3 regions of the Photorhabdus temperata genome follow, and region 1 is predicted to be linked to each of the others. Evidence: predicted binding sites of a transcription regulator. Region 1 holds the regulator's gene; each other region holds the start of a gene.
What was found. Region 1 encodes CRP, which controls carbon source genes, mostly activating them, when cyclic AMP is high. Its sites were predicted from a motif close to ATGTGANNNNNNTCACAT; they were not measured.
Positions count from the first base shown of each region.

Region 2: the regulator CRP is predicted to act here: its motif matches at 1,572-1,589, upstream of LGZ99_RS12515 (PhzF family phenazine biosynthesis protein).
Region 3: the regulator CRP is predicted to act here: its motif matches at 1,485-1,502, upstream of focA (formate transporter FocA).

Region 1 covers NZ_JAJAFX010000027.1:51,344-54,562, forward strand. Annotated here, with positions in the region: gene argD (bifunctional acetylornithine/succinyldiaminopimelate transaminase) at 1-1,045, shown strand, start outside; gene crp (cAMP-activated global transcriptional regulator CRP) at 1,086-1,718, opposite strand; gene LGZ99_RS12265 (OsmC family protein) at 2,039-2,446, shown strand; gene LGZ99_RS12270 (phosphoribulokinase) at 2,569-3,219, opposite strand, start outside.
Region 2 covers NZ_JAJAFX010000028.1:18,359-21,577, reverse strand. Annotated here, with positions in the region: gene LGZ99_RS12520 (glycoside hydrolase family 30 protein) at 127-1,440, opposite strand; gene LGZ99_RS12515 (PhzF family phenazine biosynthesis protein) at 1,742-2,620, shown strand; gene LGZ99_RS12510 (VOC family protein) at 2,764-3,102, shown strand; gene LGZ99_RS12505 (omega-aminotransferase AptA) at 3,181-3,219, shown strand, end outside.
Region 3 covers NZ_JAJAFX010000012.1:73,049-76,267, forward strand. Annotated here, with positions in the region: gene ycaO (30S ribosomal protein S12 methylthiotransferase accessory factor YcaO) at 1-1,245, shown strand, start outside; gene focA (formate transporter FocA) at 1,571-2,428, shown strand; gene pflB (formate C-acetyltransferase) at 2,483-3,219, shown strand, end outside.

The DNA of each region.
Region 1 (3,219 bases):
GCATTGTCATCCTGAGTTAGTGGATGCTTTAAAGCAGCAAGGGGAGAAACTTTGGCATATCAGTAATATTTTCACCAATGAACCAGCTTTGATACTCGCGCAGAAACTGATTGATGCAACTTTTGCGGAGCGGGTATTTTTTGCCAACTCGGGAGCGGAAGCGAATGAAGCTGCATTTAAGCTGGCGCGTCATTATGCCATTACCCGTTACCATCCATATAAAACCAAAATCATCGCATTCCATCAGGGGTTTCATGGTCGTACCCTGTTTACGGTCTCTGTTGGTGGTCAACCAAAATACGCTGATGGTTTTGGGCCAAAACCCGCAGATATTATTCATGTGCCTTTTAATGACTTAGATGCAGTAAAGGCGGTCATGGATGACCATACTTGTGCTGTTGTATTAGAACCTGTTCAGGGAGAAGGGGGAGTCACGCCGGCGACACCCGCATTTATTCATGGGTTGCGTGAACTTTGCGATAAGTATCAGATATTGTTGGTATTTGATGAAGTACAAAGTGGAATGGGCCGTACCGGTAAGTTATTTTCTTATATGTATTATGATGTTGTGCCGGACATTATCACCACAGCGAAGGCGCTGGGAGGTGGTTTCCCTGTCAGTGCTATGCTGACTACAGCGAATATCGCTTCGGTGATGGTGCCGGGAACTCACGGCACAACTTATGGTGGTAATCCGCTGGCTTGTGCGGTTGCAAATGCTGCTTTTGACATTATCAATACGCCAGAGGTCTTGGATGGTGTTGAAAAACGTCATCATTTGATTGTGAATTTTCTGAATGATATCAATCAAAAATATTCGATATTTGGTGAAATCCGTGGCAAGGGATTGCTGATTGGTGCGGAACTAAAAGCGCAGTATCAGGGAAAATCTAAAGAGATCCTGCAACTGGCGGCTGAAAATGGTCTGATGTTATTGAGTGCCGGTAATGATGTACTGCGTTTCACGCCTTCGCTGATTATCAGTGAAGAGGAGATAGCCCAGGGGATGGAACGGCTGGAGAAGGCAATTAGTCAGTTGGTGTAAATAAAAATCAGCGCAATATAATGCGCTGATTAATTAGGAATTAACGTGTACCGTAAACAACAATTGTTTTGCCGTGTGCGGAGATCAGATTTTGATCTTCCAGCATTTTTAAAATACGGCCAACCGTTTCACGGGAACAGCCAACAATCTGACCAATTTCCTGACGAGTGATTTTGATTTGCATTCCGTCCGGGTGGGTCATTGCATCTGGTTGTTTCGCCAGATTCAGTAAAGTCTGAGCAATCCGGCCGGTTACATCCAGGAAAGCCAGGTTACCGACTTTCTCAGAAGTTGTTTGCAAACGGCTTGCCATTTGGGCAGATAAACGCATTAAAATATCTGGGTTTACCTGAATCAGTTGACGGAATTTTTTATAGGAAATTTCCGCTACTTCACAGGCGCTTTTGGCCCGTACCCAGGCTGTACGCTCTTGTCCTTCTTCAAATAATCCAAGCTCGCCAATGAAATCTCCCTGGTTTAAATAGGAGAGGATCATCTCTTTGCCTTCTTCATCTTTAATCAAAACCGCAACAGAACCTTTTACGATGTAGTAAAGCGTCTCTGCTTTTTCGCCTTGATGAATAAGCGTGCTTTTGGATGGATATTTATGAATATGGCAGTGTGACAAAAACCATTCAAGAGTGGGGTCTGTTTGTGGCTTGCCGAGAACCATTCGCTTCATCCTCTGTTGTTATCGCTGCCTAAATAACACGAGAACCTAAAAGTTTCTCGTCAGGCTGGCTTAAAAGACACTAGCTTAACATATTAGTTTGCTGAAAAACCGACAGGTGAGGGTTTTATATAGGTTATCTGAAATTTGAAACTTGAGTATTGATCTTAACCCATATATACCCAGACCTGCTTCTGTTTTTAACACAGGAAAAGGCTTCTGTCTTGTCTTGTATTGTTTCAGCACAATAAACCGCTCATTAGATTGCCAGTTTAATACTGAAAGAGTAGGCTTTGATGCAAAAAATGACTTAAGGGGTACTTATGCAAGCGCGGGTAAAATGGGTTGAAGGGTTGTCTCTTTTGGGGGAGTCGTCTTCGGGTCATCAGATAATGATGGATGGAAATGCCGGCGATAAGGCACCGAGCCCAATGGAAATGGTATTAATGGCAGTTGGCGGTTGCAGCACGATTGATGTTATTTCTATTTTGCAGAAAGGTCGATATGACATAAAAGATTGTGAAGTGAAATTAACTTCTCGCCGTCGTGAAGAGGCGCCACGCTTGTTTACTTCTATTAATCTGCATTTTATTGTTACCGGCAAGGATTTATCAGATAAAGCAGTTGAACGCGCCGTCACGCTTTCCGCAGAGAAATATTGTTCTGTTTCGTTGATGTTGGGGAAATCAGTTGAACTTACCTACAGCTTTGAAATTAAAGAGGCAGAGTAAGATATTATTTCCTGATTGAAAAATAACGACAGGTAACTAATATCAGTTACCTGTTTTTTTAACTGAATAATATGAGAAGTGGATTCAAACGCTGAGTTTTCTGGATTTATCCCAGGTTTTAATCAACAAATTTTTTCCCCTTCCAGTAATCGCTGTACCAATGGCGTCATAATTAATTCCATGGCCAGTCCCATTTTTCCACCGGGAACTACGATGGTATTAATGCTTGAAACAAATGAACCTTGTAACATTGATAAAAGATACGGGAAATCAATTTGAGTGAGGTCACGGAAACGGATGACAATAAAACTTTCATCCAGGGATGGAATGGCTTTGGCTGAAAATGGATTGGACGTATCAACAGTCGGGACGCGCTGGAAATTTATATGTGTCCGGGAAAATTGGGGGGTAATGTAGTTAATATAATCATCCATAGAACGAACAACGGAATCCATCACCGCTTCCTGTGAGTGTCCCCGTTCTCCGGTATCGCGGATAAGTTTCTGTATCCATTCAAGGTTGACAATCGGCACCACCCCCACTAGCAGATCGACATGACTGGCAACATTATGTTGTGGTGTTACCACGCCACCGTGCAGGCCTTCATAAAACAGCACATCGGTCTGCTTTGGCAAGGCTTCCCACGGAGTAAATGTACCGGGGAGCTGGTTGTAAGGAACCGCGTCATCATAGGTGTGAAGGTACTTACGGCAACGGCCTTCACCCGCTTCACCATAGTCAATCATGGTTTTTTCCAGCATGCCAAAATCATT
Region 2 (3,219 bases), on a different contig from region 1:
AATAACCTATGATTGAATCAATAGGGGGTAATTATCCCAGATAAACCGTATAGAATACCTATAAAACCAATCTATCACCCCCACTCAGAAGATTTATACTCCAGTAAAAACCAAGATGATGATAATTTAGAGAAAAATAATCGAATTAATAGAATTGGGTTCTAAACAAACACGCCAAACATCATCATTATGTTTGATATTTAATAGTTTCTTTTCTTGATAAGAGTTATTTATATTAACAATAATGGAACCTTCTTTATTTTCGAAAGCGACAGCATTTCCTGACATATGGCCTTCTAATTCGATATGTTTTGCATCAGGTAAAATTAAACCAGAAAAATGGCGCATGACATAATATTCTGGATTATATATCACTTCGTTTTTACCTATTGGAATACTTATCATACTATTCTGTTTCCAACCCCAACTACTTTCTCCACCTGAATGCAATACCATATTCCAATACAAATAACCATTAGCCCCATTAGTTAAATAATGCCTGAAAAGTGTAAATACATAATGGGCATATTCCCAACTATTATTACCATCACCGCATTCATTTTCAGTTTGATAATATTTTAATTCTGGATAGCTTTGTACTGTTCTTTGAATAGCATTTTTCCCTTGCCATTGATAACCAACGCCTTTCACATATCTATAGGCGTCTTCATCACGTAATACACAGTTTGCGTAATTATCATAATCCTGACCGACTTCTTTAAAGAATTCAGGTGAATTAATGGTACCTAACCAAATCTCAGTCTTGATATTATCTTTTTCAAATTTTGGACCGAGGTGTTCTTTTATGAAATCTCTTAATTGCTCGCCGCTCCATACACAAGAAGGAAATTTTTGATCCGCCGCGACTTCATTCTGGATATGGACCTGAGCAATTGAAATTCCTTCTTTATGATAAGATTCGACGAATTTTGTGAAATATAAAGCATATGCATCCTGGCTTTGAGCGTCACTCTTTAGTTTGCCAAAATTATATACTTGATGAGTTTTAAGCCATACAGGAGGGCTCCATGGTGAAGCCGATATTTTTAAATTTGGTTGTCTGTTTAAAGCTTCTTTTATATAGGGAATAAGTAGACTTTTATCTCTTTGGATTGAGAAATATGCCATACTATAATCATCTTCAATATCATTTAAACTATACCAAGAAACAGCGTAATCACTGGCGCCAATAGGCATTCTGGCTAATGTAAATTTACATTCTCCATCCGGAGAAAATAATTTATCTAAAACAATTTTTCTATTTTCTTTATCCAGATCGAGTAAAGCCTTCATCCCAAGTTCATTAAAGCAACCACCAAATCCGTCTAGTTTTCGACCTCGTTTGTTGGTGATAATTAAATTGGCTTTTTTATTCGTTCTTGTGATCGATGATTCTTCTTTCCATTTTTCTTTATCATTTGTATAAATAAATTTAATCATGTTTTATATCCTGACGTTATTAAATGAAAATAAAATCCCCATAGGGGAATTGATTTATTTGAACGAATTAAACACAGTGATCTTAAGATTAATATTGTGTTATTTCACAAATGGTTTAATTTAATTCGTTTTTTGGAGTTTCATCACATATTTTTATATTGATTTTGTTCTTTTATTATAAACCACTGCGTTAATAATAATGATGGATTGTTTGACATCAAACTACCATTTTGTCATATTTTCAGCTCTTAATATCATTCCCTGACACACTTACAAATTTGGCACTATATAAGGAAATTTTATGTCTTTCGTACCATTTAAGCAGGTTGATGTATTCACTCACCAGCCTTTCAAGGGAAATCCCGTTGCCGTTATCATGGATGCTAGGGAACTTTCACCGATACAGATGCAGGATATTGCTAACTGGACCAATCTTTCAGAGACTACGTTTGTCCTCCCCGCAGAAAACCCATTAGCAGATTACCGTGTACGGATTTTTACACCTGCCAGTGAACTCCCTTTTGCCGGTCATCCTACGATAGGTACCGCATATGCTCTTCTTGAAGCCGGCTTAATTCAGGTGAGCAGGGGACAACTGATTCAGGAATGTGAGGCGGGATTAATTACACTGAACGTGACAGAAACACAAGAAGGTCATACAACAATCACCTTTGAACTACCAGAACCGACCATCACACCGCTCAGTACCGGGCAAACAGATCTCCTCGAAAGCATTCTCGGTTGTCAGCTAGATCGCACGTTGGCCCCTGCACTTATTGACGTTGGAGCTCGCTGGATTGTCGCCCATACCACAGGAGCAGAAGCCGTTCTGGCAGCGGAACCTGATTATACCAAGCTGCATGAGCACGACATTCAAATGAACATCACTGGGATTTGTCTCTATGGCTCCTATCAGGAAGGGGGAGAAGCCGATATTGAAGTGCGCTCTTTCGCGCCTTCATGTGGTGTGAATGAAGATCCTGTATGCGGCAGTGGAAACGGCAGTGTTGCTGCATTCATGCGTTACCACAAAATCGCTATGATTAACGATAAAATTGTTCATTCATCACAGGGCAAAAGACTTGGCCGTCAGGGACGTCTACAGCTTAGTCACTCTGACGGTAAGATTTTGGTCGGTGGCAGCGCGGTGACTTGCATTAATGGTACTATTTTTTATTAGAACCACAGGATATAAAAGTTGTTAGCTCTGATATTGAGTTCACATAGGGTGGTTTTTCCACCCTATATTTTTATAGATAGCGTTACTTAACGACAAGGAGATGCAATCTGAAGCCGATAGCTTTATTAATTCATGTTCCCAATGTGAAAGCAGGGCTTGATTGGTACAAAGAAGCTTTTCCAGAAGCTCGAAGTGTATATCTGGAAGAATTCGATTTTACGGTTCTAAAAATCAACGGATTTTCGCTGGAAATTGTGCAAGCTGATGACAAAGTAGGAGCAGGTAAAAAAGGTACGGTAATGTATTGGTCTGTTCCTGACCTTAAAGATGCAATTGAACATTTTCAGCAACTTGGTGCCAGGCTGTATCGAGGTCCAATGGCTATTGAAGATGGTCTGGGGATGTGTCAAGTGGAAGACCCATTTGGCAACTTGATTGGCTTACGGGGTAATTACATGTTAGGCCACGATATATCTACATAACAAATCGGAGAATTATTGTTGGCAAAAATTAGAGATTGAACTAAACTCAAATTTTACTTTTGTGAGAGGAAGTTAACTATGTCTGAGACCCGTTTTTCTGAATCGTTAAACCTGAAA
Region 3 (3,219 bases), on a different contig from region 1:
ATTGGCAATCTTTATGTTTCCAATGGGATGTCAGCAGGCAATACAGTCAATGAAGCCAGAGTTCAGGGGTTATCAGAAGTTTTTGAACGCTATGTAAAAAACCGGATTATCGCAGAAGGCATCAGCCTGCCAGAAATTCCCCAGGAAGTGATGAGTCGTTATCCTGGGGTTGTTGAAGCAGTTAACAAATTACAGGATGAAGGCTTCCCACTCTATTGTTATGACGCTTCTCTTGGTGGGCAATTCCCGGTTATTTGTGTGGTTCTGTTTAACCCCAATAATGGTACCTGTTTCGCCTCTTTTGGTGCTCATCCTGAATTTGGTGTGGCACTGGAACGTACAGTTACCGAACTGTTGCAGGGCCGCAGTCTAAAAGATCTGGATGTGTTCAATGCCCCCACTTTCGATAATGAAGAAGTTGCGGAACATACCAATCTGGAAACCCACTTTATTGATTCGAGTGGATTAATCAGTTGGGATCTATTCAAGCAAGATGCTGATTATGCATTTGCTGACTGGAATTTCAGCGGCACCACAGAAGAAGAATTTGCCACCTTGATGGCTATCTTCAAACAGCTGGATGCGGAAGTTTATATTGCTGACTACGAACACCTTGGTGTTTATGCCTGCCGTATTCTGGTGCCGGGTATGTCTGATATTTATCCCGTGGAAGATTTGCATATTGCCAATAACACCATGGGGATTCATCTGCGTGAAACTTTATTCGCGCTACCGGATAGCCAATGGCAACCGGAGGAATATCTGGCACTGCTTGAGCAATTAGATGAAGAAGGTCTGGACGATTTTACCCGTGTCCGTGAACTGCTTGGCATTGCTGTTGGTAAAGATAATGGCTGGAGCAATTTACGTATTGGTGAACTGAAATCCATGTTAGCGCTGGCAGGTGGTGATCTGGAACAAGCGCTGATTTGGGTAGAGTGGACTCAGGATTTTAACGCCTCAGTCTTTACAACTGAACGGGCTAACTATTATCGCTGTCTGCAAACACTGCTTTTACTTGCTTTGGAAACGGATAAAGAACCTTCACAATATTACCAGGCATTCATAAAAATGTACGGACAGGATGCTGTTGAAGCAGCGTCAGCGGCTATTTCCGGTGAAAATTGTTTTTATGGCCTGTGGTCAATCGATTCAGATTTAAAATCACTGTCTGCTCATCAGGCTTTATTAGCCGCTTATGATAAGTTGCAAAAAGCAAAAAATCATTTCTGGAACGCCAAATAATATTCAATTTGGCTGAAAAGATAATTTATTATTAAAAGTAAAATTCAGGTTAAATTAAGTTTATTTAAAACAACAAATAAATAACAAATTAACCTGAAATTTTACTGATTGAATGGCCTTTCAATCAGTAAATAAAAAAATACAATAAAATTTAAAAAAATTTTAATTCACATAACTCAATAAATTAATTAGCATTTTATCCATTCAAACCCATCAAAACAGCGTTTGCGCTCTGAGGATTATGATCTATATCAAATTTAGCCCCACGCACCTTTGTTACTATCATTACGTACAATAACTAATGAATAATAAAGAGAATGTTAGTATGCGAGCTGACAGCCCTTTTAACTTATTGCCACCTGCTGTAATGACACAAATCGCCGATGATATTGGTGTTTATAAAACCACCAAACATCCGGCAATAACCTATATATCAGCCATCACTGCCGGGATTTTTATTTCTATTGCGTTTGTCTTTTATATTACCGCCACCACAGGAACCGCCTCTGTCCCTTACGGGCTGGCTAAATTAGTTGGCGGAATCTGTTTCTCCCTCGGATTAATGTTAGTTGTCGTTTGTGGGGCAGACTTATTTACTTCCACTGTGCTCACAATTATTTCTAAAGCAACCGGACGGATAACCTGGCACCAAATGTTTAAAAACTGGATTAACGTTTATTTAGGTAACCTGATTGGCGCGCTATTTTTCGTCGCAATGATATGGTTTGCCGGTCAATATAATGTTGCTAACGGATTATGGGGCCTGAACGTACTGCAAACAGCTGACCATAAAGTACACCACACGTTTATTGAAGCCCTGTTTTTAGGCATTCTCGCTAATCTGATGGTTTGCCTCGCGGTTTGGATGGGTTACGCCGGACGGAGTTTAATGGACAAAATATTTGTCATGATTTTACCTGTAGCCATGTTTGTCGCCAGCGGCTTTGAGCACAGTATTGCTAACATGTTTTTAATTCCGCTTGGTATTGTTATTAAGAATTTCGCACCAACTGAATTCTGGATCAATGTGGGAACAACACCCGAACAATTTTCTCAACTCACCATTTCACACTTTATTACTGACAATTTAATTCCGGTCACTATCGGTAACATTATCGGTGGCGCAATTTTGGTGGGTTTGACTTACTGGTTCATTTATCTGCGTAGCGAGCAAAAACATTAATTAGCTCCCTCGCCGGGTTTCTCAAAAGTTCGATTATTAAAAGGTAGAAGTATCATGAGTGAATTAAATGGAAAATTCTCTGTCGCATGGCAAGGTTTTAATCAGGGTGACTGGCAAAACGAAGTTAACGTTCGTGACTTCATCCAAAAAAATTATACACCCTATGAGGGTGATGAATCTTTCCTGGCAGGTTCGACCAAAGCAACTGATACCCTGTGGGAAAAAGTCATGGAAGGTATCAAAATCGAAAACCGCACTCATGCGCCGGTTGATTTTGATACTAATGTTGCTGCTACCATTACCTCCCATGATGCGGGTTACATCGAAAAAGATCTGGAAACTATCGTTGGCCTGCAAACCGAAGCCCCGCTGAAACGCGCCCTGATCCCATTTGGCGGCATCAAAATGGTGGAAGGATCATGTAAAGTTTATGGCCGTGAACTCGATCCTAAACTGAAACAAATTTTCACTGAATATCGTAAGACGCATAACCAGGGTGTGTTCGATGTTTACACGCCAGATATTCTAAAATGCCGAAAATCCGGTGTGCTAACAGGTTTGCCTGATGCCTATGGCCGTGGTCGTATCATTGGTGACTATCGCCGAGTTGCGGTATACGGTATCGACTATCTGCGTGATGATAAATTCGCCCAATTCAATTCGTTGCAAGAAAAACTGGAAAACGGCGAAGATCTGGCGACAACTATTCAGTTACGGGAAGAGATTGCCGAACAGCATCGTGCTCTGAACCAGATTAAAGAGATGGCGGCTAAATATGGCTATGATATTTC